One region of the Geodermatophilus arenarius genome, then DNA from elsewhere that is predicted to be linked to it. Evidence: riboswitches for the same ligand, from Rfam matches in the RefSeq annotation. Region 1 holds a riboswitch; each other region holds the start of a gene.

Evidence for each region. A riboswitch is a leader RNA that binds a small molecule or an ion and turns the genes downstream of it on or off. The one in region 1 is predicted to bind cyclic di-AMP.
Region 2: linked by a shared signal. The riboswitch ahead of ACFO3M_RS18480 (C40 family peptidase) and the one ahead of ACFO3M_RS14420 (aggregation-promoting factor C-terminal-like domain-containing protein) in region 1 are both predicted to bind cyclic di-AMP.
Region 3: linked by a shared signal. The riboswitch ahead of ACFO3M_RS06980 (LysM peptidoglycan-binding domain-containing protein) and the one ahead of ACFO3M_RS14420 (aggregation-promoting factor C-terminal-like domain-containing protein) in region 1 are both predicted to bind cyclic di-AMP.
Region 4: linked by a shared signal. The riboswitch ahead of ACFO3M_RS11805 (C40 family peptidase) and the one ahead of ACFO3M_RS14420 (aggregation-promoting factor C-terminal-like domain-containing protein) in region 1 are both predicted to bind cyclic di-AMP.

The regions. Positions count from the first base shown of each region.
Region 1 is NZ_JBHSGR010000015.1:60,349-67,309, reverse strand. Features, by position in the region: gene ACFO3M_RS14430 (SDR family NAD(P)-dependent oxidoreductase) at 1-177, opposite strand, end outside; gene ACFO3M_RS14425 (class I SAM-dependent methyltransferase) at 201-860, opposite strand; gene ACFO3M_RS14420 (aggregation-promoting factor C-terminal-like domain-containing protein) at 868-1,806, opposite strand; cyclic di-AMP (ydaO/yuaA leader) riboswitch at 2,048-2,208, opposite strand; gene ACFO3M_RS14415 (hypothetical protein) at 2,360-3,256, opposite strand; gene ACFO3M_RS14410 (LLM class flavin-dependent oxidoreductase) at 3,516-4,685, shown strand; gene ACFO3M_RS14405 (FMN reductase) at 4,682-5,305, shown strand; gene ACFO3M_RS14400 (AmiS/UreI family transporter) at 5,302-6,057, opposite strand; gene ACFO3M_RS14395 (hypothetical protein) at 6,134-6,436, opposite strand; gene ACFO3M_RS14390 (hypothetical protein) at 6,571-6,753, shown strand; gene fmdA (formamidase) at 6,811-6,961, opposite strand, start outside.
Region 2 is NZ_JBHSGR010000023.1:10,766-17,726, forward strand. Features, by position in the region: gene ACFO3M_RS18470 (serine hydrolase domain-containing protein) at 1-1,328, opposite strand, end outside; gene ACFO3M_RS18475 (DUF3817 domain-containing protein) at 1,344-1,661, opposite strand; gene ACFO3M_RS18480 (C40 family peptidase) at 1,874-2,989, opposite strand; cyclic di-AMP (ydaO/yuaA leader) riboswitch at 3,001-3,133, opposite strand; gene ACFO3M_RS18485 (hypothetical protein) at 3,328-3,552, shown strand; partial or broken gene ACFO3M_RS18490 (YhjD/YihY/BrkB family envelope integrity protein) at 3,607-4,422, shown strand; gene ACFO3M_RS18495 (transglycosylase domain-containing protein) at 4,449-6,950, opposite strand.
Region 3 is NZ_JBHSGR010000005.1:195,668-202,628, reverse strand. Features, by position in the region: partial or broken gene ACFO3M_RS06985 (thiamine pyrophosphate-dependent enzyme) at 1-946, shown strand, start outside; cyclic di-AMP (ydaO/yuaA leader) riboswitch at 1,289-1,458, shown strand; gene ACFO3M_RS06980 (LysM peptidoglycan-binding domain-containing protein) at 1,463-2,617, shown strand; gene ACFO3M_RS06975 (isochorismate synthase) at 2,714-3,988, opposite strand; gene ACFO3M_RS06970 (demethylmenaquinone methyltransferase) at 4,025-4,744, shown strand; gene ACFO3M_RS06965 (phosphoribosyltransferase) at 4,957-5,643, shown strand; gene ACFO3M_RS06960 (geranylgeranyl reductase family protein) at 5,684-6,958, shown strand.
Region 4 is NZ_JBHSGR010000011.1:76,353-83,313, reverse strand. Features, by position in the region: gene ACFO3M_RS11835 (RtcB family protein) at 1-609, shown strand, start outside; gene ACFO3M_RS11830 (MBL fold metallo-hydrolase) at 719-1,648, shown strand; gene ACFO3M_RS11825 (fumarylacetoacetate hydrolase family protein) at 1,662-2,591, shown strand; gene ACFO3M_RS11820 (hypothetical protein) at 2,649-2,852, opposite strand; gene ACFO3M_RS11815 (PASTA domain-containing protein) at 2,972-3,556, opposite strand; gene ACFO3M_RS11810 (hypothetical protein) at 3,782-3,940, opposite strand; cyclic di-AMP (ydaO/yuaA leader) riboswitch at 4,343-4,427, shown strand; gene ACFO3M_RS11805 (C40 family peptidase) at 4,461-4,973, shown strand; gene ACFO3M_RS11800 (carbohydrate kinase family protein) at 5,032-5,949, shown strand; partial or broken gene ACFO3M_RS11795 (DUF222 domain-containing protein) at 6,134-6,919, shown strand; gene ACFO3M_RS11790 (HNH endonuclease signature motif containing protein) at 6,893-6,961, shown strand, end outside.

The DNA of each region.
Region 1 (6,961 bases):
CGACCGGCCCGGGGAGGCCGCGCGCACCGCCGCCGCGACGCCCTCGAGCCGCTCGGCGTCGCGGTCGAGCAGCACGAGGTCGTTGCCGCGGGCGGCCAGCCGCGGGGCGAGCGCGGCGCCGATGCCGCTGGCCGCCCCGGTGACGACGGCGGTACCGGTGAAGGCGTAGGGGCGCACGCGGCGACCGTATCCGGCGGCGCTCAGGGCAGCCGCCACACCGTCGTCCGGCGCAGCCCGGGCCCCTCCGTCTCGGGGACCTCGTACACCGCGGCCGACTCCAGCCGCTCGTGCGGGAGGTACGGGCGGCCGGGGTCGCCGACGAGCACCTCGCAGCCGCGGGCCCGCGCCCGGTCGAGGAAGGGCAGCACCCGCCCGGTCATCTCCCGGTCGTAGCAGACGTCCCCGGCGACGACGACGTCGACGGCGGGCGGCTCGCGGTCCAGCACGTCGCCGGTGACGCTGATGCCCGCGACGCCGTTGAGGCCGGCGTTGACGCCGACCGCCGTCCGGGAGAACGGGTCGACGTCGCTGGCCAGCACCCACCGGGCACCGGCGAGGACGGCGGCGACGGCCACCAGGCCGCTGCCCGACCCGAGGTCGAGCACCGTGCGGCCGGCGACGGTGGCGGGCTCGTCGAGCAGGTGGCGGGCCAGCGCCTGCCCGCCGGGCCAGGCGGCGGCCCAGAACGGCGGCTCCCCGCCCGCCCCGCCGGCCGCGGTCTCCATCGCCTCCCACAGGGCGACGACGTCGTCGGCGACGTGCAGCCGCACCTCGGGGACGAGCGAGGGCCGGCGCACCTGGGTGTGCGCGCGGACGAACCCCGCGGGCACCACCCGGGTGGCCGGCCCTCGATGGATCACGTGTCGATCAGTACCAGCCGGTGGCCTGGCTGTGCGCCCAGGCGTCGCACGGCGAGCCGTAGCGCTCCTCGATGTAGATCAGGCCGGCGTCGATCTGGCGGTAGCCGTCGGAGGTCTTGGCGATCCCGGTGCTGGCCCAGGTGGAGTCCAGGAACTGCGGGATGCCGTAGGCGGTGCTGGTGGGGTTCTGGGCGTTGGGGTTCCAGCCGCTCTCCTTGCCCCACAGCTTCTCCAGGCAGGAGAACTGCTCGCCGCTGCCGACCTTGCTCAGCGCGTAGTCCTTGAAGGAGCCGGAGGGCGCGGCGGGCGCGGCCTCCTCGGCGGCCTCCTCGGCGGCCTGCTCCTCGGCGGCCTGCTGCGCGGCGGCGGCCTCGGCGGCGGCCTGCGCCTCGGCGGCCTGGCGGGCGGCCTCCTGCTCCGCGGCGACGCGGGCGGCCACCTGCTCGGCGGCGACGCCGGCGGCCTCGGCCTCGGCGGCCTCGCGGTCGCGCTCGGCCTGCTCGGCGGCCAGCTGCGCGTGGGCGGCACCGGCCTCCTGCGCGCTGCGCTCGGCGCGCGAGGCGGCGATGTCGGCCAGCGACGTCAGGTCGGGGGCGGTCGCGGCCTGCTGCTCGGGGATGCCCAGCTCGTCGGCGACGCTGACCGCGGTGGCGGCGGGGTCGGTACCGGCGGAGGCGGCGGGGCCGCTGGTGGAGACGACGCCGACGATCAGCGCGCCGGCGGCGGCGGCGCCGAGCAGGAGGGCCGGGCGGCGCGGGCCCAGCGGCGGGCCGCCGCGGCGGAACAGGCGCCGGCGGGCGGGGGCCTCGGCGGCGTCCGCGACCGCGGGCAGCTCGCGGGTGGCGGTGCCGGCCGTGGTCTCGGCGGCGGTGTCGGGGGTGTCGGCGGTGGCGAGCTCGGCGGTCGCGGGGGCGTCGGCAGGCGTGTTCGGGACGTGGCGGGACATGAGGGGGTGAGGGCTCCGAGGGAGAGTGCGCGCGGCAGCGGGCCCGGAGGCGGACCTCGGGCATGCGCGTGCGGCGCGGGGCTACGGGTGTCGCGGACTACGGGGTCCCCGGCGACGTCGTCGCAGGGAGCGGCAGGGCAGGGGCGGCCGGCGTCAGGCGGACGCGGGAGCGCGGTGTGCGCGCGGGCAGCTGCACCTGCGGGCCGCTTCGGCCCGGAGGCGGGGCATGCGGGGACTCTCCGTTTCTTCCGTGAGCCGCCTACCGAGTTAGCTGACGGGTTCGGGCGGGAAGGAGCCCTACGCGCGCCGGGCCGGAGCTCGGCGGGCGCGATTCACCCCAGTACTGCGGTGGGTCCCCGGCTCGCGTCCACGGGCGCGGACACGACTCGGCGGCGTCCGGCCGGGCTCCCCAGGACGGGGACCTGACGACCAGCCGGACGCCAGCCACCGTACGGTCGTTACCGGTTCGTGACAACCGCCGGGGCCGGAGGTGCGGCCGTGACGGGTGGGGCGGACCCCCTCGTCCCGGAACCCGCCCCCGCGTCGCCGCTGGTCAGGAGGCCGCGGCCACCTCGGGCCGGCCGGGCCCGTGCAGCGGTGTCACGTCGGACACGTCCGTCCCGGACGACGCAGGACGCGACTCCGCCCGGAGTCCACCGGCGGACTCCTCCAGACGGGCCAGCCCCCGCTTGTCGCCGAGGGCGGGGACGTCGTCGGGCACGACGCCGGTGACGACGGCGAGCGCCTCGTCCAGCTGCCCGGTCAGCAGGCGCAGCCAGTCGCGCGCCCGGTCGCGCTCGTCGCGCAGGGGCTCGAGCTCGGCCTCGACGGCGTGCCGGCGCTCGAGCGCCTCGGCGTCGGCCCGCGCCCGTGCCGCGGCGGCCTCGCGGTCCCGCCGCTCGCGCTCCGCGGCGGCCGCCTCCTCCAGCCGGGCCGCCTCGAGGCCCGCGGCCTCGAGGACGGCGGCGGCCTCGCTGCGGGTCTGCTCGCGGGCGGCGAGCACCGCCTCGCGCATCTCGGCCACCCCGGACAGCCGGGCCTGCGCCTCGGCGAGCGCCTCGGCGCGGATCCGCCCGGCCTCCTCCTCGGCGGCGGCCGTCAGCGCGGCGGCCTCCTCCTCGGCCCGCCGCACGATCGCGGCCGCGTCCTCGGGGCCGGGCAGGCTCTGCCGCTCGCGGACCAGCTGGGCCAGCCGCCGGCGGGCGTTCTGCAGCTCGGCCGACGCGGCGGCGTAGCGGCTGAGCAGGTGCTCGTTCTCCCGGCGCAGGACCAGCAGCTCGGTCTCGGCCCAGGCGACGTAGTCGTCCACCTGCACGCGGTCGTAGCCGCGGACCGCCCCGGTGAACACCGGCCCGGTGCCCAGCAGGCCGTCGAGCCCACGTCCCGGAGGCGGCTCCGCGGTGCCGTCCCCGGTCCCGTCGGGAGCAGCTCCCCGTCCCCGCAGCGACATCCCGGTTCCCCCTCGGTGCGCCGTCCGATCCGGCCCCCCACCGGCGCGCCGGTCGGGGGTGATCACAGAGTTCCACCCGCCGGGTGCGGCCGGACGGGTCGACACGGACGCGCGCGGGGCGTCCGGACCGGTCGCGCCCGGACGTGCCGGGCCGGTCACCGAGCGCGGTCGAGAGGTCTCAGTACGGTCACGGAGGCGCCGGGAATGCCCGGCGGGGGCAGGTCGTTGGGCCGGGTACAGTAGTTGCACTCTCAACCACATGGAGCACGAGATGCAGTTCGGGGTCTTCACGGTCAGCGACGTCACGACCGACCCGACGACGGGGCGGACGCCGAGCGAGGCGGAGCGGATCAAGGCCGTCGTCACCATCGCGAAGAAGGCCGAGGAGGTGGGCCTCGACGTCTTCGCGCTCGGTGAGCACCACAACCCGCCGTTCTTCTCGTCCTCCCCCACGACCACGCTGGCCTACGTCGCGGCGCAGACCTCCCGGCTGCAGCTGTCGACGTCGACCACGCTGATCACCACCAACGACCCGGTGAAGATCGCCGAGGACTACGCGATGCTGCAGCACCTCGCGGACGGCCGCGTCGACCTGATGATGGGCCGCGGCAACACCGGCCCGGTCTACCCGTGGTTCGGCCAGGACATCCGCAACGGCATCCCGCTGGCGGTGGAGAACTACGCGCTGCTGCGCCGGCTGTGGGACGAGGAGGTCGTGGACTGGCAGGGCCGGTTCCGCACCCCGCTGCAGGGCTTCACCTCCACCCCGCGGCCGCTGGACGGCGTCCCGCCGTTCGTGTGGCACGGCTCGATCCGCTCGCCGCAGATCGCCGAGCAGGCCGCCTACTACGGCGACGGCTTCTTCCACAACCACATCTTCTGGCCGAAGGAGCACACCCAGCGGATGGTGGAGTTCTACCGGTCCCGGTTCGAGCACCACGGCCACGGCGCCGCCGACCAGGCGATCGTCGGCCTCGGCGGGCAGGTGTTCATGCGGAGGAACAGCCAGGACGCCGTCGCCGAGTTCCGGCCCTACTTCGACAACGCGCCGGTCTACGGGCACGGGCCCTCGCTCGAGGACTTCTCCCGGGAGACGCCGCTGACGGTGGGCAGCCCGCAGCAGGTCGTCGAGCGCACCCTCGGCTTCCGCGACTACGTCGGCGACTACCAGCGGCAGCTGTTCCTGATCGACCACGCCGGCCTGCCGCTGAAGACCGTGCTCGAGCAGCTGGACCTGCTCGGCGAGGAGGTCGTGCCGGTGCTGCGCCGCGAGTTCGCCGCGCTCAAGCCGGCGCACGTGCCCGACGCCCCGACCCACGCCGCCCGGGTGGCGGCGCGCGGCGGCGCGCAGGACTCCACGGTGTACGCCGCGGGTGACGACGTCACCGGCCGTGCCGACGACGCCCGCGAGGAGGTGTCCGTCCGATGACCACCCGCACCCTGGCCGTCGTCAGCGCGGGGCTCGGCGTCCCGTCGTCGACCCGGCTGCTGGCCGACCGGCTCGCGGCGGCGACCGTCGCCGCGCTGCGCGAGCGCGGCGAGGACGCCACCGTCGAGGTCGTCGAGCTGCGCGAGCACGCCCGCGACGTCGCGGACGCGCTCGTCACCGGCTTCCCCAACGCCGCGCTGCGCGCGGCGGTCGCGACGGTGACCGGCGCGGACGCGGTCATCGCGGTCACGCCGGTGTTCACCGCCTCCTACAGCGGCCTGTTCAAGTCCTTCGTCGACGTGCTGGACAAGGACGCGCTCACCGGCACGCCGGTGCTGCTCGCGGCGACCGCCGGCACCGCCCGGCACTCGCTGGTGCTCGAGCACGCCGTGCGGCCGCTGTTCAGCTACCTGCGCGCGGTGACCGTGCCGACGGCGGTCTTCGCGGCGAGCGAGGACTGGGCCGGCGGGGACGGCGCCGGCCAGGAGCTGGCCGCGCGGATCACCCGCGCGGCCGGCGAGCTGGCCGACGTCGTCACGGGCCGGCCGGCGGCGGCCCGCCCGGCCGACCCGTTCACCGACGTCCCCTCCTTCGAGGACCTCCTCCGGGGCACCGCCTAGGACCGGTCCTGGACCGGCGCCTGGGACGACCCGCCGCCGCGCGGGTCGGCGGGCCGCGCCGTGTCGCGCTCGGGGGCCTGCCGGGCGACCGGCACGCCCTCCGGCGAGGCCGGCGGCCCGGCCGGCACCGGCGCGGCCGGCGGGACGGCCGGCTGCGGGCGGCCCCGCAGCCGCGGGTACGCCAGCACCAGGCTGGCCGCCAGGACGATGGCCAGGATGACCGCCCACGTGCCGGTGTAGTCGGCCCAGGAGCCGGTGAGCAGCAGGAACGCGGGCAGGGCGGCGGTGAGCAGCCCGGCGACGACGGCGATCGCGCCCGTGTAGCGGGTGAACTCCTCCCGCTTCAGCCCCAGGACGACGAAGAACAGCGCCCAGAGCACCGCCCAGTACAGCCAGATGACGCCGAAGCCCGGGTCCCGCGGCTCGACGTAGAAGAAGTTCAGCCCGGCGTACACCAGCGCGCACGCCGCGACGAACGCCGAGAACCAGCCCAGCCCCGTGCCGTCGAGGCCGGCGAGCAGGTTGATCCCCACGTACAGGTACGTGAAGCCGAACAGGTAGAGGCCCGACGCGGCCAGGATCGTGGCCGTGTCCCCGTCGGCCGTGACGAGCAGGACGGTCGGCGTCACCACCTGCAGCGCCCCGACGAACAGGTTGAGCGGGGCGGCGGCGCGGGCGTCCACCAGCCCCAGCAGCATCAGGCCGTTGACGACCAGGACGGCTCCCACGTACAGCAGTCCCACGGCTCCCATGTGCGGTCATCTCCTCGGGTCCCGCGACGGTGCGGACGTCCCCCGTGGCTGGTGCCGGCGGCGGTCGCGCCGGCGGTCAGGAGCCCGGCTCCCCGGACTCCCGTTCGTTCTCCCGGACGGCCTCGTCCTCCTCGAGGGCCTCGTCCTCCTGCAGGCCCTCGTCCTCCTGCAGGGCCTCGTTCTCCTGCAGGGCGCTGTCGATGAGGTCGGCCAGCCCGCCGACGGAGCGGTGCGGACCGCCCCGGCGGACGACGACCGGCTCGGGCACGTCGTCGTCGGACGACAGCCCCACGGTGAGGTCGTGCGCCGCCCGCAGCGCGGCCTTGCCGGCGCGGTCGGCCGCCTCGTGGCGCTCGATCCGCGGGACCTCGTCGGTCACCTGCCGCCTCCCTCCCCGGCGTCCCGCCACGGTCGGTGACCCCCGGTCCCGGTTGGGCGGACGGCGCGCCGGGTACCCGTCTCCCCGGCCTCGAACATCCGGGAGCCGTGCAGTGCTCGTGTGAGGAGCGATCCGTGCAACTCCGGGTCGAGGTGGTGTGGACGTGCGCGCCGTGCGAGGTCGGCGGGCAGGACGTGGCGGAGGACGGTGACGACGACCCGACCTGCTGGAACTGCGGCGGGCCGGTCGTGGTGACCGCCCGGCCCTCCGTCCGCCGGCCCCTCCCCCAGCCGTTCCCCGAGCCGGACGCCGCCTGAGGGCGGCGCCCGGCCCGGGCGGGCGGGTCCCGGCGTGCGCCGGGACCCGCCGGGCGGTCAGGACGTGACGGCGCACTGCCCGCGGTCGGCTCGGACCGGCCCCGACGCCGACGGCCTCACGTCGAAGTCGAAGATCGCCGTCGGCAGGTACAGCGAGCAGCAGGCGTTCGGGATGTCGACGACCCCGCTGACGCGGCCCTCGATCGGC
Region 2 (6,961 bases), on a different contig from region 1:
GCCGTCGCCGACCAGCCGCGGGGGTCGACGTCGCCGGGGACGGGGGCGGCGGGGTCGTAGGGCGAGCGGGTGAAGACGAACGTGCCCAGGTCCAGGTGGTCGCCGGCGATCCGCAGCGGCTCGCCGGCGTAGTAGCCGTCCAGGCCCACCCAGGTGCCGTCGGCGTCGCGGCGGAAGCGGCTGGCCCGCCCCGACCGGCCGGGCAGCGGGCCGAGGTGCAGCAGGCCGCCGTCCACCGCGCGCAGGGCGTGCGGCGCGGGGCCCCAGTACCAGACGCCGAGCTGCTCCAGCGGCACCGGCGGCTCGGCCGGGCGCCACGGCTCGGCCACCCGCGGCTCGGCCGCACGGAGGTCGGCCAGCAGGCCGGGGACGAGCACGTCCAGGCCGCTGGTGGTGTTGGCCAGCGAGACGCCGCCGGTCCCCTCCTCGCGGTCGACGAAGACGCCGGCCAGGAAGCCGGGCATCGAGCCGCCGTGGCCGGTGAGCGTGCGGCCGTCGACCCGCAGCACCTGCAGGCCCAGCCCGTAGGCCGACCAGGCCGGTGAGGAGCCGTCGACGCCGGCCGGCACGGCCATCTCCTCGAGCGTCGCCGGGGACAGCACGTCGCCGGTGTCGCCGAGCAGGAAGGCGGCGAAGCGGGCGAGGTCGGCCAGCGTCGCCCACAGCTGCCCGGCGGCGGCCATCACGCCGGCGTCGTGCTCGGGCTCGGGCAGGACGACGTCGGCCCACGGGTGGACGGCGTAGCCCTGCGCGGCGCGGCCGGAGGGGCGCGGCGTCGTCCGGGTCATGCCCAGCGGCCCGAGCACCTCGGCGGTGACGACGTCCTCCCACGACCGCCCGCGCAGCCGGGCCACGAGCTCGCCGAGCAGGCCGAAGCCGAGGTTCGAGTAGTGGAAGCGCCGGGCCTCGCCCAGGACGACGTGCTCCCCGGACAGCCGCAGGTCGGCCAGCGGGCCGCCGGGCACCCGCTCCCACCAGCCGCCCGGGCTCTCCGCGGCGGCGCCGGCCAGGTGCGAGAGCAGCTGGCCGACCGACCGGTCGCCGAACGGCGTGCCGGGCACGTGCCGGTCCAGCGGGTCGTCCAGCGCCAGCCGGCCCTCGTCGCGCAGCCGCATGACCGCGACGGCGGTGACGGTCTTGCTGATGGACCCGAGCCGGTACTGGACGTCGGTGTGCGGCTCGGCGACGTCGCCGCGGCCGGCCGACCAGGCCAGCCCGCCGTCCCGGACCACCCCGGCGACCAGGCCGGGCGCCCGCCCCTCGCGCTGCACCCGGGCGGTGCGGGCCAGCAGGGTGCGGGCGGTCGAGGGCAGCACGGGCTCCGGCATGACCGGAACGGTAGGTCAGGCGCGGACGGGCGCCGCCAGCCGCCCGGTGCGCCCGGCCCAGCGCTCGAACACCACGGTGACCAGCGGCGGGATGGAGGCGGCCAGCGCGAGCAGCGTCGTCCACCGGGACCAGCCGAGCACCCGCGCGGCGACCAGCGCCACGACCACGTAGGCGATGAACACCGCGCCGTGGACCGGCCCGAACACCTGGACGCCGGCCTCCGAGGTCTCCGGCACGTACTTGACGTACATGCCGGCCAGCAGGCCGATCCAGGAGAGGGCCTCGGCGACGGCGACGACGCGGAAGGCCAGGGCGACGGTGCGGGGGTTCATCGGTGCGCGGTCCTCGGGTCGGGGGCGGTTCCGGAGGGTCAACGCGGCAGCGGGCGCCGGCGTCCCGGTCGCGGGGTGTGAGGTGCGTGGCAGGGTCGGGTCGTGCGGGGTCCGGCGCAGCGGGGGTCCCGTCCGGTCCTGCTGCGCCGGCTGGCCGACCTGCGGCCGGACCCGGTGGCCGCGGCGCTGCCCCGGCTGAGGCGCGACCCGCGTCAGCCGATGCGGCGGGCGCCGGCGTAGCCGCCCATCGCGTCGATGCTGGCGACCTTGACGACGTCGCCCGACGTCGGCGCGTGCACCATCTGGCCGTTGCCGATGTAGATGCCGACGTGGCTCACCGGGCTGTAGAAGAAGACCAGGTCACCGGGCTGCAGGTTCGCGCGGGAGACCGCGGTGCCCATCGTCGACTGCATCCTGCTGGAGTGCGGGAGGCTGATCCCCGCGGCGCGGAAGGCGTACTGGGTGAGGCCGGAGCAGTCGAACGAGCTCGGGCCGGCGGCCGCCCACACGTAGGGCTTGCCGCGCTGGGCCATGGCGGTGGCGACGACGGTCCCGGCGACGCCGCTGGCCGGCGCGGCCGCCGCGGCCGGCTCCTCGGCGGAGGAGGACGCGGAGGACGACGCAGTGTCCTCGCGCTCCTCGTCGCGGCTGGCGCGGGAGTCCTCGGCGGCGTGCGCCGCGGCGGCGGCCTCGAGGGCGGCGCGCCGCTCCTCGGCGCTCAGCCGGGCGTAGTCGGTCTGGTAGGCGGCGATCTGCGCCTCGAGGTCTGCCTGCTGGGCGGCGACGGCGTCGTACTGGCGCTGCGCCTCGGCGGCGGCCTCGGCGGCGGCGGCCTGCGCGGCGGTGGCGGTCTCGGTGGCGGCCGCGGCCTGGCCGAGCAGCTCGCCCTGGTAACCGGCGACGCCCTGCAGCAGGGTGACGCGGTTGACGAACTCGTCGGCGTCCTCGCTGGTCATGAGCGCCTGCAGCGAGCCCATGCTGTCGCCGGTGTAGGCCGACCGGGCGATCCCGATCACCTGCTGCCGCGCGGTGTCCACGGCGGCCTGGGCGGCGGCCAGCTGCGCGGCGGCGGCGTCGGCGGCGGCCTGCTGGGCGACGAGCGCCTCGCGGGCCTCGTTGAACTGCTCGGTGACGGCCTCGAGCTCGTGGCCCCGGGCGGCGACCAGCTGCGCGGCCTCGGCGGCCGACGTCGGCTCCTCCGCCCGGGCCGGCGCCGGGACGGCCCCCAGCCCGAGACCGATGCCGAGGGCGCCGACGAGCGCGAGGGCGGCGCGGCGGCCGCGGCCGGTCGCGGGCGTGCCGGGGACGGACGTGCGCAGGGACGCCACGCGGCGGTCTCTCCTTCTCCCAGGCCGCCTACCGGGTTAGCTGACGGGTTCGGGCGTGGAGTCGCCCGGCGCGTGCGGACACGCGCTACACCCCAGGACTGCGATGGGTCCCCGGCCCGGTCTCCGCTGCGGGAGGACCGGCTCGACGGCGTCCACGGGGTGTCACCCGGACTGGTGACGGAGCGCCCCGTTGGACACACTCAGCGTAAGGTCCGTGACCGGCGTGTGACAATCACCCCGGTGTAATTACATCAGTCACGGACGGTGACCAGGCGACTCCGGGAGGTTCCCGACCCCCGCCGGTTTGCGCGGCCGTGGGGACGTGTACCGATTGCTGCATGTCCTCTTCCACGCGGATGCGCCTGGCCCGGCCGCTCGTCGTGCTCGCCCTGCTCGGCTCCCTGGTCGCCTGTGGCGACAACACCGACTTCTCCCGCGGCCCGACCAACTGCGACTCCGCCGGCGGCAACGCCAGCAACGAGAACGACGCCAGTTGCCAGGAGACCGGCCAGAACCCGGGCAACGACGCCCCCACCACCGACGACGCGAGCACCGACGACTGAGCGCCGTCCGGTCCCCGGCGGGCGCCGGGCCGCCGGGACTGGTGGCATGGGCGGGTGAGCCCGGCACGCAGGTGGACGGCGGCCCGGTTGCGGGTCGAGACGCGCGCGCTGCTGGCCGGTGCCCGGCGCCTGCTGCGCGGCCGTGACCTCGCGCTGATCGGCGCGGGCCTGACCTTCTACGCCGGCATCGCGGTGGTGCCGCTGGTGCTGGTCTCCGTCCGGCTGACCGCGCTGGCCACCTCGGCCGGGGAGGTCCGCGGGCGCAGCGAGCGGCTGGCCGAGCTGCTGCCGGAGTCACTGGGCGCGCCGGACGCGGTGGCCCGGCTGGTCGACGCCGGCGTCCGGCTGGACCTGCTGGGGTTCGCGCTGGCGCTGCTGCCGCTGTCGCTGTACGGCGAGGGGCTGCGGCGGGCGCTGATGCGGTTCAGCCAGCGGCGGGAGAACCTCACCGGCTGGCGGGGCCGGCTGCTCACGCTGCCCCTGGTCGTGGTGACGCCCCTGCTGCTGTACCCGCTGCTGCTGGCCGCCACGGCCATGGCCGACCTGGCCCGCGAGGACGGCGCCGGGCCCCTGATCGGGCGGTTCGCCGTCGGCTACTACTCGGTGCTGTTCGTGCTGACCGTGCCCATCCTCTGGGGCTACGGCGTGGTGGCCGGCGGCCGGCGCCGGTGGGGCGCGCTGGTCAGCGGCGCGCTGTTCACCGCGGCCTGCCTGTCCGGCTTCCTGCAGGGCTTCGTGCTGTTCCTGTCGCTGCCCCTGGACCTCGGCGCGCCCTTCGGCGGCCTGGTGGTCGTCGGTGCGGTGGTCGCCATCGGCCTGTGGCTGTTCCTGCTGCACCTGGTCCTGCTGGCCGGGTGGCTGCTCACCCAGTCCCTCGACGCGCGGCTGGGGCGGCGTCAGGCCGTCGGCCGCCAGGGGGAGCCGGGCGGCGGGGCCTCCGTGGCGGGCGCGGCGGGCGGGGGCGGCGGCGTGGCCGGTGCGGTCGGCGGCTCCGTGGCCGGTGGCGGCGGCTCCGGCGTCTGGGGCGGCTCCGGCGCCGGGGGCGGCGGCGGGGACGTCGGCGGGGACGTCGTCGGCGGCCTCGTCCCGGGCGCGGGCGGCGGCCCGGTCGGGGGCGCGGGCGCCGGCTCCGTGGGGGGCGCGGGCTCGGGCGCCGGTTCCACGTAGTCGCTGCCGTTGCTCACCAGGATCGACACCAGCTGGCCCGGCACGGCGCGGCCGCCGCGCGGCGGGCTGGTGCCCAGGAGGGTGCCGGCCGGCTCGTCGCTGTCGACGCGCACCGTCCGCGCGGTGAACCCGGCGTCGGTGAGGGCCCGCTCGCAGGCCCGGACGCCGGAGCAGCCGGGCACCGGGCGGGTGTTGCCGTTCTGCACGGTCTCGTCCGCGGGCGGGAACTCGCCGCTGCCGCGCGCGGTGAGGATCGGCTCCATCGCGTCGTGCCAGATGGTGGCGCCCTTGCCGCCACCGAAGCCGCCGACGTCCTCGTTGCGCTTGGGGTTGAGGACCATGACGCTCGCGGTGATCTCGGGCGTGTAGCCCACGAACGCCACCGAGTAGTTGTCCTGCGAGGTGCCGGTCTTGCCGGCGATCTGGTGGCCGCGGACGTAGGCGCGCGCCCCGGTCTGCCCCGGGTTCCCCGGCTCGACGTCCTTGCGCAGCATCTGGTTCATCGTGTTGGCCACGCCCGGTGGGATCGCCTCGGGCGTGCACCGGTCGCCGACCGCGAGCGGTTCGCCGTCGGCGCCGACCGCCGGCTCCCCGTTCCGGTCGAGGACGGCGGTCACCGGGACGACGTCGCACTGCGTGCCGCCGGCGGCGAACGTCGAGTAGGCGCTGGCCAGGGCCAGCGGGCTGGTCGCCTCGGCGCCGAAGGTGAACGACCCGCGGTTCTCGTCGATGATCTGCTGGGCCAGCCCCGGCGGGCTGAACTGGAACAGCCCCGCCGCCTCGGCCATGCGCACCGGCTCCTCGACGCTGCCCAGGGCGTCCTCGAGCGCGAGGAAGTAGGTGTTGGAGGACTGGTACAGCGCCGTCGTCAGGTCCAGCGTCGAGCGGTAGCCCGACCCGGCGTTGCGGACGCAGTACCGGCCGTCGGTGTCCCGGCCCTCGCACGGGCCGGAGTAGACCCGGGAGACGTAGGGGTCGGGCGCGGTGAGCGTGTAGTAGGACGAGTAGCCCCGGGCCAGGGCCGCGGCGGCGACGAACACCTTGTACGTGGAGCCCGAGCCCTGGCTGGGCGCCACGTTGAGGTTGAACGACTCCTGGGTGCGGTCGGCGAGGTCGTAGCCGAAGGTCCGGTTGACGCTCATCGCCAGCAGGTGGCCGGTGCCGGGCTCGACGGCGGTGAACATCGCGGCCAGCGAGTCCTCCCGCGGGAGCGTCTCGAGCACCGCGGCGTCGCCGGAGCGCTGCAGCTCGGGGTCCAGGGTGGTCTGCACGGTGTAGCCGCCGTTGTCCAGCTGTTCCTGGCTGAGCCCGAGCTCCTGGATCAGGTACCGCTGCACGAAGTCGCAGACGAACGGGCCGACGCTCGCCTGGACGCAGCCGCGGGGCGGGGCGGGCGCGGGTGCCAGCCCGAGCGGCGCGGCCGCGGCCGCCGCCGCCTCGTCGGCGGGGACGAGGCCCTGCTCGGCCATCCGGGACAGCACCTCGTTGCGCCGCGCGGTGGCCGCCTCGGGGTCGGTGAACGGGTCGTCGTTCACCGGGCTCTGCACGAGGCCGGCCAGCAGGGCCGCCTGCGGCAGGGTGAGCGCCGCGGCGTCGACACCGAAGAAGGCGCGGGCGGCCGGCTGCACGCCGTAGGCGTTCTGGCCGAAGTAGACGGTGTTGAGGTAGCGGGTGAGGATCTCGTCCTTGCTGTAGAGGTCCTCCAGCGCCAGGGCCAGGCGCGCCTCGCGCAGCTTGCGGCCCACCGTCTGCTCGGTGGCGGCGGTCCGCTCCTCGGGGGTGTCGGCGGTCTGCAGCAGCGTCTGCTTGACCAGCTGCTGGGTGAGCGTCGAGCCGCCCTCGGCCACCTCGCCGGCGGCGATGTTGGTGACCAGCGCGCGCAGCGTCCCCTGCACGTCCAGACCGCGGTGGCCGTAGAAGCGGGAGTCCTCGATGGCCACCATCGCGTCCTTCATGACGTCCGCGATCTCGGCGGGCTCCACGGGGTCGCGGTTCTCGTCGTAGAAGTACGTGATCGGCTCGCCGTCGGCGGCGAGCAGCACGGTGTTCCCCGGCGGCGAGGGGTCGGTGAACTCGGTGGGCAGGTCGCCGAGCAGCCCGGTGGACTGCTGGGCGGCGATCGCGGGACCCCCGATCCACGGGAGGAGCAGGCCCGCCACCAGTGCCCCGGCGACCACGATCGTCGCGGCCAACCGGAGCAACGTGCCGGCCCGGCTGTCCTGCCGGTCCATGGGCCTCCCTC
Region 3 (6,961 bases), on a different contig from region 1:
GGCCGGCTGGCCGGTGGTCGCCGAGCCGAGTGGCGGGGCGTGGACCGACGGCGCCGTGCGCGGCGGGGCGCTGCTGCTCGGCGTGCCCGGCTGGCTGGACGCGCACCGGCCCGACCGGGTGGTCGTCGTCGGCCGGCCGACGCTGTCCCGGCCGGTGTCCGTGCTGCTGGCCGACCCGCGGGTGCGCGTGGAGACCGTGGTCGCCGGGCCGCGCTGGCCCGACGCCGGCCGCACCGCCGCGCTGGTCACCCGCGCCGCCCCGCCGGCCGGGCCGCCCTGCGACCCCGGCTGGTCCGCCGCCTGGCGCGCGGCCGCCCGCCGGCCGCGCTCCGCCGTCGTCGCCGCCCTGGACGCCGCCACCGGGCTGACCGCCGCCCGGCTGGCCCGCGACGTCGTCGCCGCGCTGCCGCCGGGGGCGCTGCTGGTGCTCGGCTCCTCCACGCCGGTGCGCGACGTCGACCGGCTCGCCGTCCCGCGCGGCGACGTCGCCGTGCTCGCCAACCGCGGCGTCGCCGGCATCGACGGCACGGTGTCCACCGCCGTCGGCGCCGCGCTGGTCCACGGCGGGCCGGCGGTGGCGCTCATGGGCGACCTGACGTTCCTGCACGACCTGCAGGGGCTGCTCACCGGCGAGGGCGAGCCGCGCCCGGACCTCACCGTGGTGGTGCCCGACAACGACGGGGGCGGGATCTTCGCCCAGCTGGAGCCCGGGCGGCCGGCGTACGCCCACGACTACCGGCGGGTGTTCGGCACGCCGCACGGGCGGGACCTGGTCGCCGTCGCGGCGTCCCTGGGGTGGGAGGCGGTGGCGGTGACCACGCCGGAGGAGCTCGCCGCCGCGCTGGCGCGCGGCGGGCCGCGGGTGGTCGTCGCCCGCACCGACCAGCGCGCGGAGGCCGACCTCGCCGTCGCCCTGCGGGAGGCCGCGGGCCGCGCGCTGGCCTGACCGGTCCGAGGAGCGCCGGAGAGGGCCCGGGCACGGCCCGGGAGCTCGTCCCAGGCCCTCGTGACGGGCCGGTCCGGCACGCGTTCCCGGTGGCCTTCGTCACGGGACCCGGCGCGGACGCGGCGGGGACGGCACGACCCCGGCAGGGCCCGATCGTGCGCGGCGAGCAGCGGGTTCCGTTACCCGCGCGGTGGTCACGCCGACGTCACGCCGTACCCCACACGCCCCGGCCGAACCGCCGTGTGACCGCCGTCACGACGACAGTCGACATGACGACACGTAACGTTTTGGCTGCGCTCAGCGAACACAGAGCGCGGCGCCGGTCCGCCAAACCCTGCCCACCGGTCGCCCACGTCAACTCCCAGGGCAGGGGTGGGGGACCCACTCTTCCGGCGCGCGACGGCCTACGGGGGCCTGTCGGAGCGCGCCTCGGGGTGAAGCCGCGGACCGCGGCCGGGCACCGATCGCCCGAACCCGACAGCTCACCTCGCCGGCGGTGATCGGGAGATCATCACCATGCCCAAGCACCGCGCACCCCGCTACGTCCGCACCAAGAAGGTCATCGCCAAGGCCCCTGTCGCCGCCGGCGCCGCCGCCGTCGGTCTGGGCGTCCTGAGCTCGCCGGCCTCCGCCTCCACCACCCACGACTGGACCGGCGTCGCCCAGTGCGAGTCCAGCGGCAACTGGAGCATCAACACCGGCAACGGCTACTACGGCGGGCTGCAGTTCAGCCAGTCCACCTGGGCCGCCTTCGGGGGCACCGACCTCGCCCCGCGCGCCGACCTCGCCACCCCGGCCGAGCAGGTCCAGATCGCCGAGGCCGTCCTGGCCGGCCAGGGCGTCGGCGCCTGGCCGACCTGCGGCAAGTACCTGACCGACGGCACCACCGCGGCCGCCGCCGAGGCGCCGGCCGCTCCCGCCGAGCAGGCCGCCCCGGCCGCCGAGGCCCCGGCCGCTCCGGCCGAGCAGCCGGCCGCCGAGCAGGCCGCCCCGGCCGAGCAGGCCGAGGTCAGCACCGAGGAGTACACCGTCCGCTGGCGGGACACGGTGGCGAAGATCGCCGCCGCCCACGGCCAGAGCTGGCGGGAGCTCTACGAGCGCAACATCGACGTCATCGGCGGCAACCCGAACCGGATCTACCCCGGTCAGGTGCTGGCGCTCAGCGGCTCGACGGCCGCCCCGGCCGAGGCCGCTCCGGCTCCCGCCGCCGAGGCCGCCCCGGCTCCGGTCGCCGCCGCCGGCGAGGCGGCGCCCGCCGCCACCCCGCCGATCGCCGAGGCCGCTCCGCAGGTCGCGCAGGCCTCGGTCGTCGCCGAGATCACGAACACCGCCGGCGCGATCCACGAGGCCGTGCAGGCGGCGGCGAACGCCGTCGTCAGCAACGTCCCGGGCGCCGCGGACATCACCCTCGGCGGCACGCGGGCCAGCGCGGTCGACCCGGACGGCCACCCCTCCGGCAAGGCGCTGGACTACATGGTCATGTCCGACGCCGCCCTCGGCGACGCGATCGCCCAGTACCACGTCGACCACTGGGACGAGCTCGGCGTCGAGTACGTCATCTGGCAGCAGCGCATCCTGACCTCGCCCGACGGCGCCTGGAAGGCGATGGAGGACCGCGGCGGCGCGACCGCCAACCACATGGACCACGTGCACGTGAACTACGTGGGCTGACCTCCGCCTCACCCGACGAGGGCCCCGACCGCGCGCCGCGGCCGGGGCCCTCGTCGTCCCCGGGGCAGGACGGCGGCCGGCCGGGAGCGGGCCGGCTCAGCCCTCCAGCGCGGCCTGGAAGGCGGCGAACTTCGACTGGGTCTCGGCGAGCTCGGCCGCCGGGTCGGAGCCGGCGACGATGCCGCAGCCGGCGAACAGCCGGGCCGAGCACGGGTCGTCGTCGACCAGCTGCGCGCAGCGGAGGGCCAGCCCGAACTCGCCGTCCCCGCGGGCGTCGAGCCAGCCCACCGGCCCGGCGTAGCGGCCGCGGTCCATGCCCTCCAGCTCGGCGATGACCCCGGCAGCGGCCTCGGGCGGGGTGCCGCAGACGGCGGCGGTGGGGTGCACGGCGTCGACCAGCTCCAGCAGCCCGGCGCGGCCGCGGGCGCCCGAGCGGCGCTGGGTGCCGACGACGTCGGTGGCCAGGTGCCGCACGTTGGGCAGCGTGAGCAGCGAGGGCTGCTCCGGCACCGACAGCGCGGTGCAGAACGGGTCGAGCGCCCGCACGAGCGAGTCGACGGCGAGGGCGTGCTCGGCGCGGTCCTTGGCGCTGGCCAGCAGGCCGGCCGCGAGCCGCTCGTCCTCGGCGCCCGCGCCGCGCGGGGCGGTGCCGGCCAGCACCCGCGCCGACAGCTGCCGGCCGGTGCGGCGCAGCAGCAGCTCGGGAGTGGCGCCGAGCAGCCCGTCGACGGCGAAGGTCCAGCAGTCGGGGAAGCGGGCGGCCAGCCGGTCGAGCAGGCGGCGGGGGTCCAGCGGCACGTCGGCGGTGACCAGCAGGTCGCGCGCGAGCACCACCTTGGCGAGGTCACCGGCGCCGATGCGGCCGATCGCGGCGGACACCGCGCCGCACCACGAGGCGGGGTCGAGCGCGCCGTCGGCGTAGCGCAGCCGCCCCGGCGCGGGGGTCAGCGGCTCGCGGGCCGCCGCCATCACGTCGCCCGGGTCGGCGTCGCCGGTCGTGGTCACCCAGGCGACGCCGTCGCGGCGGCCGACGACGACCTCGGGGACGACGAACACCGACGTCTCCCGCGCGGGGTCGAACGCGACGCTCGCGAACACGACCGGCCCGGAGCCGGGCACGCCCACCTCGTCGTCGACGGCGAGGGCGGCGCTGCGGTCGGCCCACCAGGCGGCCGCCTCGGCCAGCGCGCCGGGACCGGAGACCTCGAGGCGGTCGGCCTCGCCCCAGCCGACCAGGCCCTCGCCGCGGCGCACCCAGGACAGCGCGCCCCCGCGCGACAGCAGCGCCAGCAGGTCGGGGGAGTCGGGCAGCGCGACCGTGGTCACGGCGGGCGCGGCGGCGTCCGGGGTGGTCACCGCCGCTGCCGTCACGTCCCCCAGCGTAGGCAGCCGGTAGCGTCGTCCGCCGTGGCAGACCGGCGAGACAGCGCACACACCGCCGGGTCGAGGGCCGGGCTGGACAAGCAGCCGCACGAGGTCGCGGCCATGTTCGACGGCGTCGCCCGCCGCTACGACCTCACCAACACCGTGCTCTCCGGCGGTCGCGACGCCGCCTGGCGGCGGGCCACCCGCGAGGCGCTGGGCGCCCGGCCGGGGGACCTCGTCCTCGACGTCGCCGCCGGCACCGCCGTCTCCACGGTGGAGCTCGCCGCCGGGGGCGTGCGCGCCGTCGCCTGCGACTTCTCCCAGGGGATGCTGCTGGCCGGCGCGGGACGGCCGGTGCCCAAGGTGGCCGGCGACGCGATGGCGCTGCCGTTCGCCGACGCGAGCGTCGACGGGCTGGTCGTCTCCTTCGGCCTGCGCAACGTGGCCGACCCCGACGTCGCGCTGCGCGAGTTCGCCCGGGTCGTCCGGCCGGGCGGGCGGCTCGTCATCTGCGAGTTCTCCAGCCCCACCTGGAAGCCGTTCCGCACCGTCTACACCGAGTACCTCATGCGGGCGCTGCCGCGGATCGCCCGCGCGCTGAGCAGCAACCCCGACGCCTACGTCTACCTGGCCGAGTCGATCCGCGCCTGGCCCGACCAGCCGGCGCTCGCCGCCCGCATCCAGGCCGCCGGGTGGACCGACGTCGCCTGGCGCAACCTCACCGGCGGCGTCGTCGCGCTGCACCGCGCCGTCCGCCCCTGACGGGCCGCCGGCGAGGGCTCCCGCGGCACGCCCACGGGGATAGCGTCGCCGCATGACGACACCGACACCGATGCCCGAGCCGCCCGGTCCGTCGCCGTCCCCGGTCGACCCGATCTCCCCGCCGTCGCCGGCCCCGCTGCCGCAGCCGAGCCCCACCGACCCGAGCGCCCCGCCGCCGTCGGGACCCCAGCCCGTCTGACCCGGGCCGCGCGGTGGACGGCCGCCCGTACCGCGACCGGCGCGACGCCGGCCGGCAGCTCGCCGCGCGCCTGACCGACCCCGCCCGTCCCCCCGCCGTGCCGCTCGGCCCCGACGCGCTCGTCCTCGGCCTGCCCCGCGGCGGCGTCCTGGTCGCGGCCGAGGTCGCGGCGGCGCTCGGCGCGGAGCTCGACGTGGTCGCCGTCCGCAAGCTCGGCCTGCCCGAGCGGCCGGAGCTGGCCATGGGCGCGCTGGCCGCGGTGGGGGAGACCGTCGAGAGCGTCCGCAGCGAGTCCGTCCTCGCCCGCAACCCCGTCGGACCGGCCGCCGCGGACGAGGTGCGCCGCTCCGAGCTCGCCGAGCTGCGCCGGCGCCAGCTCGCCTACCGCGGCGACCGGCCGCCGCCCGCGCTCGCCGGCCGCACCGCCGTCCTCGTCGACGACGGGCTGGCCACCGGCTCCACCATGCGCGCCGCCCTCGCCGCGGTCCGCGCGGCCGGCCCCGCCGCGGTCGTCGTCGCGGTGCCCGTCGGGGCGCCCGACGTGTGCGCCGACCTGTCCGTGCTGGCCGACGAGGTCGTCTGCCCGGTCACCCCGCACCCGTTCGGCGCGGTGGGCCGCTACTACGACGACTTCGGCGAGACGTCCGACGACGAGGTGCGCGCCGCGCTCGCCGGCGGCTCCGGCGGGGGGCCCGCCTAGGCTCGGGACGACCGCAGACCGAGCACCGAGGGGGCCGCGCGTGACGAGTCCGACCGCCGGGGGCAGCGCCGACGTCGTGGTGGTCGGTGCGGGGCCGGCCGGGTCGGCCGCGGCCTGGACGCTGGCCACCGCCGGGCTCGACGTCGTCGTGCTGGAGAAGGCGCGCTTCCCGCGGGAGAAGGTCTGCGGCGACGGCCTGACCCCGCGCGCGGTGAAGGCGCTCGACGAGATGGGGATCGACGTCTCCCCGGAGGCCGGCTGGGTGCAGCACCGGGGCCTGCGGGTCTTCGGCGGCGGCCGGGTCGTCGAGGTCGACTGGCCGCAGCTGTCCTCCTGGCCCGGCTACGGGCTCATCCGGCCGCGGAAGGACCTCGACCCGATGCTCGCCGAGCACGCGGTGGCCGCCGGCGCCCGGCTCGAGCAGGAGGTCACCGTCACCGGCCCGTTGCTGGACGACGCCGGCCGGGTCGTGGGCGTGCACGCGCAGGCCGGCCCGGACAGGGAGGCGGTGACCTGGCGGGCGCCGCTGGTCGTCTCCGCGGAGGGCCTGTCCGGCCGGCTGGCCAAGGCGATCGGCCTGACCCGCCGCGAGGACCGCCCGCTCGGCGTCGCCGTCCGCCGGTACGTCGAGACGCCGCGCGGCGAGGACCCCTACCTCGACATCTCCTTCGACCTCTCCGCCGAGGGCCCCACCGCCGACTCGATGCCCGGCTACGGCTGGTCCTTCGGCATGGGCGACGGCACCGCCAACGTCGGCTTCGGCCTGCTCGACACCCGCCGCGGCGGCGAGACCGACGCCCGCACCGTGCTGCGCCGCTGGCTGGCCACCCTGCCGCCGGAGTGGCAACTGGGCGAGGAGCACGCGGTCACCCCGCTGCGCGGCGCCGGCCTGCCGATGGCGCTCAACCGCGGGCCGGCCTACACCCGCGGCCTCCTGTTGGCCGGCGACACCGCCGGCGTGGTCAACCCGTTCAACGGCGAGGGCATCAGCTACGCGCTGGAGACCGGCCGCATGGCCGGGGAGACGGCGGCCGCGGCGCTCGCGACACCGGAGGGGCCGGCCCGCGAGGCGGTGCTGCGCCGCTACCCCGAGCGGCTGCGCGAGGCCTACGGCCGCCACCACCGGCTCGGGATGGCCTTCCTGGCCCTGCTCGACCGGCCCGGCCTGGTCCGCTTCGCCACCGCGCACGGGCTCGAGCGGCCGGCGATGGTGAACGCCGCGCTGCGGCTGATGGGCAACCTCTCCGACGGCCGCGACGGCGACCGCTTCGACCGCGTGGTCGCCGTCCTCACCCGCCTGGCGCCGTCCGTCTGAGGA
Region 4 (6,961 bases), on a different contig from region 1:
CGGGCCCGCGGCGTCGTCGTCCCCGACCGCGACCTCGCCTACCTGGAGGAGGGCGAGCCGGAGTTCGACGCGTACATCGAGGCACTGCGCTGGGCGCAGCGGTTCGCCGCGCTCAACCGCGAGGAGATGATGGACCGCGTCGCCGACCAGGTGTCCCGGTTCATGAGTGGACAGGGCCTGACCGAGGAGGTCCGGCGCGAGCAGGTGGTCCAGTGCCACCACAACTACACCGAGCGGGAGACCCACTACGGCCGCCAGGTGTGGCTGTCCCGCAAGGGCGCGATCGCGGCGCGCCGGGGCCAGTGGGGGCTCATCCCGGGGTCGATGGGCGCGGCGTCCTACGTCGTCGTCGGCAAGGGCGACGCCGCGTCGCTGACCTCGGCGCCGCACGGTGCCGGGCGGGCGTTCTCCCGGTCGGCCGCGCGCAAGCGGTTCAGCCGGGCCGACCTCGACCGGCGGATGACCGGCATCGCCTGGGGCCGCTCGGACGCCTTCCTCGACGAGCACCCCGAGGCGTACAAGAGCATCGACGTCGTCATGGCCGACGCCGCCGACCTGGTCGAGGTCCGGCACACGCTGCGCCAGGTGGTGAACGTCAAGGGCGACTGAGGTCCCGCGCCCGCTCGTGCTCTGCCCCCGGTCGGGGGCAGAGCACGAGCACGCCGGCCGAGGAGCCTGCCGACTTTCGGTGCCACCTGGGCTCCAGCAGAGTGACGGCGTGACGACGTCGATCGAGGCCGCCGCGCTGCAGGAGGTGGCACCGGGCGTCTTCGCCTACGTGCAGCCCGACGGCAGCTGGATGATCAACAACACCGGCGTCGTCACCGGCGACGACGGCACGGGGCTGATGGTGGACACCACCTCGACCGAGGCCCGCAACCGCGCGCTGCTGGCCGCCGTCGGGTCGGTGGCGCCGGGCCGGCTGCGGGCGCTGGTGAACACCCACCACCACGGCGACCACACCTTCGGCAACTGGCTGGTCCCCGCCGACACCCCGGTCGTCGGGCACGTGCACGCGAGGGAGGACCAGCTCGCCGCCGGGTTGCTGGCCGCGCAGGTGCTCACCGGCCCGGACTACGGGCACCTGGAGGTGCGCCCGCCCGACCTCACGTTCACCGGCGCGCTGACCCTGCACCTCGGCGAGCGGGCGGTGGAGCTGCACGCGGTGGGGCCTGCGCACACCCGCGGCGACGTCGTCGTGTGGCTGCCGGCGCAGCGGGTCGCCTTCGCCGGCGACGTCGCCTTCGCCGGCGGCCAGCCGTTCCTCGCGGAGGGCAGCGTCGCCGGCTACCCGCGGGCGGTGGAGGCGCTGCGCGCGCTGCAGCCCGACGTGCTGGTGCCCGGGCACGGCCCGGTGTGCCGCGGCGACGAGGTCCCCCGGCTGCTCGACGACCTCGCTGGCTACGCCGCCTTCGTCGACGCAACCGCGCGCGAGGGGCACGCGGCCGGGTGGTCGCCGCTGGAGACCGCGCGCCGGCACGCGGACAACCCCTACGCCGGGTGGCAGGAGTCCGAGCGGCTGGTGGGGAACCTGCACCGCGCCTACGCCGAGCTCGACGGCCGGCCGCCGGGCGAGCGGCTGCCGCTGACCGAGATCTGGCCGGACATGGTGGCGTTCCACGGCGGCCCCATCGGCTGCCGGGCGTGAGGGAGGAGAGCTGATGCGCTGGGTCACCTACGTCTCGCCGTCCGACGGCGCGGAGCGGGCCGGGCTGCTGCGCGACGGGCAGGTGCACGGGTTCGACGCCGCGCTGGTCGACCTGCTGCCCGACCTCGCCGCGGCGGCGGAGCGCACCCCGGCCGAGGTGGTGCCGGAGGACGGGCTGGTGCTGCGCGCGCCGGTGCCGCGGCCACCGTCGGTCCGCGACTTCCTGTCCTTCGAGCAGCACGCGCGCAACGCCGCCGCCGCGTTCGGCCGGGAGGTCTCGCCGGTCTGGTTCCAGCAGCCGGTCTTCTACTTCACCAACCCCGCGGCGGTGCGCGGGACCGGCGAGCCGGTGCCCGTCTCCCCCGGCTCGGCGGCGTTCGACTACGAGGTGGAGGTCGCCGCGGTCGTCGGCCGGGGCGGGTCGGACCTCACGCCGGAGCAGGCCGAGGCCGCGATCGCCGGCTACACGGTGTTCGTCGACTGGAGCGCCCGCGACGTGCAGGGCGTGGAGTCCCAGGTCGGCCTCGGCCCGGCCAAGGGCAAGGACGGCGCGACGACGCTCGGCCCGGTCCTGGTCACGCCCGACGAGCTCGAGCCGTACCGCTCCGGCGCCGGCTACGCGCTGCGGATGGCGGCCGCGGTGGACGGCGTCGAGCAGGGCGGCGGCAGCTGGGCCGACATCCACTGGTCGTTCGGGCAGATGCTCGCCTACGCCTCGCGCGGCACCGAGCTGCGGCCCGGTGACGTCGTCGGCAGCGGCACGGTCGGCACCGGGTGCCTGCTGGAGCTGCGGTCGCTGCACGGCGAGGACCAGCACCCGTGGCTGCGGCCGGGCGTGGAGGTCGCGGTGACGGTCGAGCGGATCGGCACGGTGACCGCACGCATCGTCGCCGGCCCCGACCCGGTGCCGCTGGGTCCCCCCGCGACGGCCGCGCGGGCCTAGGGCGGAGCGTGCCCGTGCTCCGCCCCACGGTGGAGCCGGAGCACGGGCGCGCGCCGGTCAGTCCTCCGCCTGGCCCATCCCGGTGCCCTCGGCGGCGCCGGGGAAGCCGGGGCGGTCCCCGCTGCCCATGGGTCCCTGGGCAGCGCGGGGTCCCTGCTCGGGAGCGTCGTCGGCGACGCCGTTCTCGTCGGGGTGCTCACCGGGCAGCACGTGGTCGTCGGTGCGGCCGTCCGAGCCGCCGTTCGGCGGACCCTGGGTCATCGCGGACCTCCTCAGCCGTGCTCCGACCGGACGGCTGGGCTCACCCCGGTCGGGGCACGGGGTACCCGGCCCGCCGCCCCGGACACGGCTCGGGCGGTCGGCGTCCGCCCCGCGACGGGTCAGGGGCAGCTCTCCTCGAGCTTCACGACGCCGAGGTCGATCGTCCCCTCCGCCGCGCCGGTGACCCGCTGGCCGGCCGGGACGTTCTGCGTGCAGACCCTCCAGTTGGCGTCGAGCACCTGGTTGCGGGTGCCGAGCAGGTCGTGGGACAGGCTGAGGAAGACGCCGTTGGCCTGGATCAGGTCCTGGGCGTCCTGCAGGGTCATCCCGACCACCGACGGCATGGCGAAGTCGACCACCGGCGCGGCCGGCGTGGTCGGGGCCGGGGTGCTCGGGGCGGCGGTGGTGCTCGGCACGACGGCCGGCGGCGGTGCGCTGGAGACGGGCGGGACGGCCGGCTGGGGGCTGGAGGTCGCCGTCACGGTCTCGGTGACCGTCGTGGTGCTCGCGGCGGCGGTCGCCGCCTCGTCGTCGCCACCGCCGAGCGCGGCGCCGACGGTTGCGACGACGAGGACCAGCGCGAGGACGGCGAACCAGGGACGCAGGTAGACCGGCGTCTCCTTCTTCTCCGGAGGCGGGGGCAGGAAGCCGGGCAGGGGGCCCTGCGGCGGCTGCCAGGGCTGGCCGGGCGGCGGTTGGGTCATGGGGACACCCCGTCGTGCTGGAGGGACCCGCGGCGGGTGCAGTCGCACCGCCGTCGCGGGAGGAACCGCGGGAGCGTGCCACGGCGGGACGGTGCTCCCCGGGACGTCCGGCACGGCGTCGTAGCGGGACGGTCACGAAGTGCCCCGGTCGCCTCGCCGGTCCCCCCGGACACGCCGCGGCCCCCGTCCTGGGTGGGGGACGGGGGCCGCGGTCGCGCTCGCAGGTCAGTAGCCGCGACCGGCCTGACCCTTGCCGCCCTTCGCGTTCTTGGCCTGGAAGTCGCGGATGAACTGCTTGATCTTGGCCTGGTTCTGCGGCTTCCGGAGCTCCTGGACGACCTTGGCGGCGACGCCCGAGGCGATCAGGTTCCTCATCATGCCCATGGGGGGACTCCCTCCTCTCGACTGCTGGTTCCGGTGCCCCGTCAACGGGCGGCGCAACCGTCGCGATCCCCGGGGCTTCCCCGCTCCCGTCGTGGTGGGCCGCTGACGCGCTGTGCGGACGCACCGCTGCGCCCTTTCTCGTCCGCCCCGGCGTGTCGGCGCCTGCGTGTCGGAGGTCGAGCGGCGGAGGGAACGGCTCCTGCGCTGGTGGGACGGGCGATTCGGATCCGCGGCCCGCGTCAAGTCCGCGGCTCGCGGCCGGGCGTGGCGCGGATGCGATCCGGTTGAACGCTGCAACACCCCTCCCTACCGTCGTCGCGGTCCGGCCGGCCCTCAGTCACCTCCCGTGTGACACCCGCCGGACACGCCGAACCAGGCGGCCGGCAGCCGGCCGGCGCCCGGACCGGGGACCCACGTGAGCACTGGGGTGAAGCGCGCTCCGTCGCGCCGGGCGACTCCTCCGCCCGAACCCGTCAGCTAACCCGGTAGGCGGTCGCGGAGAACAGGAGAACCGTCGTCGATGACGACTGCACGCACGTCCACCGCCCGTCGTTCGTTCCGCGGCATCGCCGTCGCGGCCATCGCCGGAGCCGGCATCGCCCTCTCACCCCTCCCGGCGTCGGCCGCCGCGGGCGACGGGGGTACCGCGACGGTCGCCGCCGCACCGGCGGCCGCTCCCAACGGCGCGGCCCAGACCGCCGTCGACACCGCCCTGGCCCAGGTCGGTGACCCGTACGTGTACGGCGCCACCGGCCCGAACTCGTTCGACTGCTCGGGCCTGACCAGCTACAGCTACCAGGCGGCGGGCGTCTCGATCCCGCGCACCTCGAAGGCCCAGTCGACGTTCGGCACCCCGGTGGCGAAGGCCGACCTGCAGCCGGGCGACCTGGTGTTCTTCTACAGCCCCGTGTCGCACGTGGGCATGTACATCGGCAACGGCCAGATGGTCCACGCCTCGACCGCCGGCAAGCCGGTGGCCGTCGTGAGCCTGGACTCGATGCCGGAGTACGTGGGCGCGCGCCGCGTCGCCTGACGCGCGGAACGGTGTCCCCGGCCGGCTCGCCCGGCCGGGGGCACCGAACCGTCCTCGGGTGGTGTCCGCCGGCGATCCCGCCTGGCCGCGGCCGGCCGGCCCCGGGCCGGTGGTGGCGGTGGGCAAGCTCGTCGCCGACCAGCTGCTCGAGCTGTCCGCGCCGCTGGTGGCCGGCGGCCAGCAGCGGGTCGAGCGGACGACGACGGCCGGCGGCGCCCCCGCCAACGTCACCGCCGGCGTGGCCCGCCTAGGTGCGCCGGCGCGGTTCGCGGGCTGGGCCGGCGCCGACCCGCTGGCCGACGGGCTGCTGGCCGGTCTCGCTCGGAGGGGCGTCGAGCTCGCGGTGGTCCGCCGCGGGCGCGCGCCGCTGTCGACGGTGCTCGTGCATGCCGACGGCGAGCGCACGGTGCTGACCGACCGCGGCGAGGGCGGCCTGGAGCCGGCCGACGTCCGGCCGGAGTGGTTCGCCGGCGCCGCCGTCGTCCACCTCGACGGCTACGACCTGCTGCGCTTCCCCGATGCGGTGCGGGCCGCGGCCGGCACGGCGCACGACCTCGGCGTGCCGGTGAGCGCGGACGTCGCCGCGGCCGCCCGGATCGAGCGACACGGTGCCGATGGCTACGTGGAGCTGCTCGCCGGGCTGCGTCCGGACGTGCTCTGCTGCGACGCCGCGGAGGCCACGGCCCTGGGCCTGGACAGCGCCCTGCCCACCTGGGCGCCGCCGCTGGTGCTGGTGCACGCCGGCGCCCGGCCGACCCGGGTCGTCACGGCGGCGGGCACGGTGGAGGTCCCGGTGGAGCCGCTGCCGGCGGGCGGACCGCGCGACACGACAGGCTGCGGGGACGCGTTCGCGGCCGGGCTGCTGACCGGCTGGCGCGCGGGCGTGCCCGTGCTGGACGCCGTCCGGACCGGCCACGCGGCGGCCGCCGTGGTGGCGGGTGTGGTCGGCGGTCAGCCGCCACTGTCAGGCGCCTGACCTGGGAATTCGTGCTGCGAGAGGCCGCCGGACCGGCTGGACTTCGATCATGTGTTCGGGTGAGCCGGGGAGCGGGGACGTCCTCGACGACGTCGCCACGCTGGTCGCCGAGCGCAACCGGATCGACGCCCGCCTGGCCCGGGCGGTCCGCGCCGCGGAGCTGTCCTAGGCGCCGGAGCGGGACGGGCTGACGTCGATGGCCTCCTGGCTGCGCGGGCACTGCCGGCTCTCCGATGCCGCCGCCGCGCGGCTGGTGCGCACCGGGCGGGCACTGGAGCACCTGCCCGCCCTCGCCGAGGCGCACCACGCCGGACTGGTGTCCGCCGAGCAGGTCGCCGTCGCGGCGCGGGCGGTGACACCCGAACGCCTCACCGCCGCCGCGGCCGCCGGGGTGGACCTGGCCGTCATCGACGCGGTGTTCACCGGGGTCGCGGTCGAGCGCCCGCACGCCGACCTCATCGCGGTGGTCCAGCACTACTGCAACGCCCTCGACCCGGACGGGCCCGAGCCGGATCCGACCGAGGGGCGGTCGTTGACGTTGTCCCGGCACGCCGACGGGTCGCTGTCCTTCCGCGGGCACCTGGACGCGGTCGGCGGAGAGAGGCTGCAGGGCGCACTCGAGGCGCACGTGCAGGCCGACCGGCCCGCCGGCGACGGGCGCACCCGCGCCCAGCGCCTCGGGGACGCGCTGGTGCAGCTCGCGGACAACGTGCTGGCCTCGGGCAACCTGCCGACGCTGCGCGGGCACAAGCCCCAGATCGCCGTCGTCATCGACGTGGCGGACCTGGTCGACCCGGCCGGCGGGCCGAACGCCGGGCGGATGGGCTTCGGCGCCACCATCTCCGCCGCGAGGGCCCGCTGGCTGGCCTGCGACGGCGCGGTGTCCCGCGTGGTGTTCGGCCCCGACGGCGCACCGCTGGACCTGGGCCGGGCGCAGCGGCTGATGAGCCGCCACATCCGCAAGGCGGCCGAGCTGCGCGACGGCGGGTGCGTGTTCGCCGGGTGCGGGGCG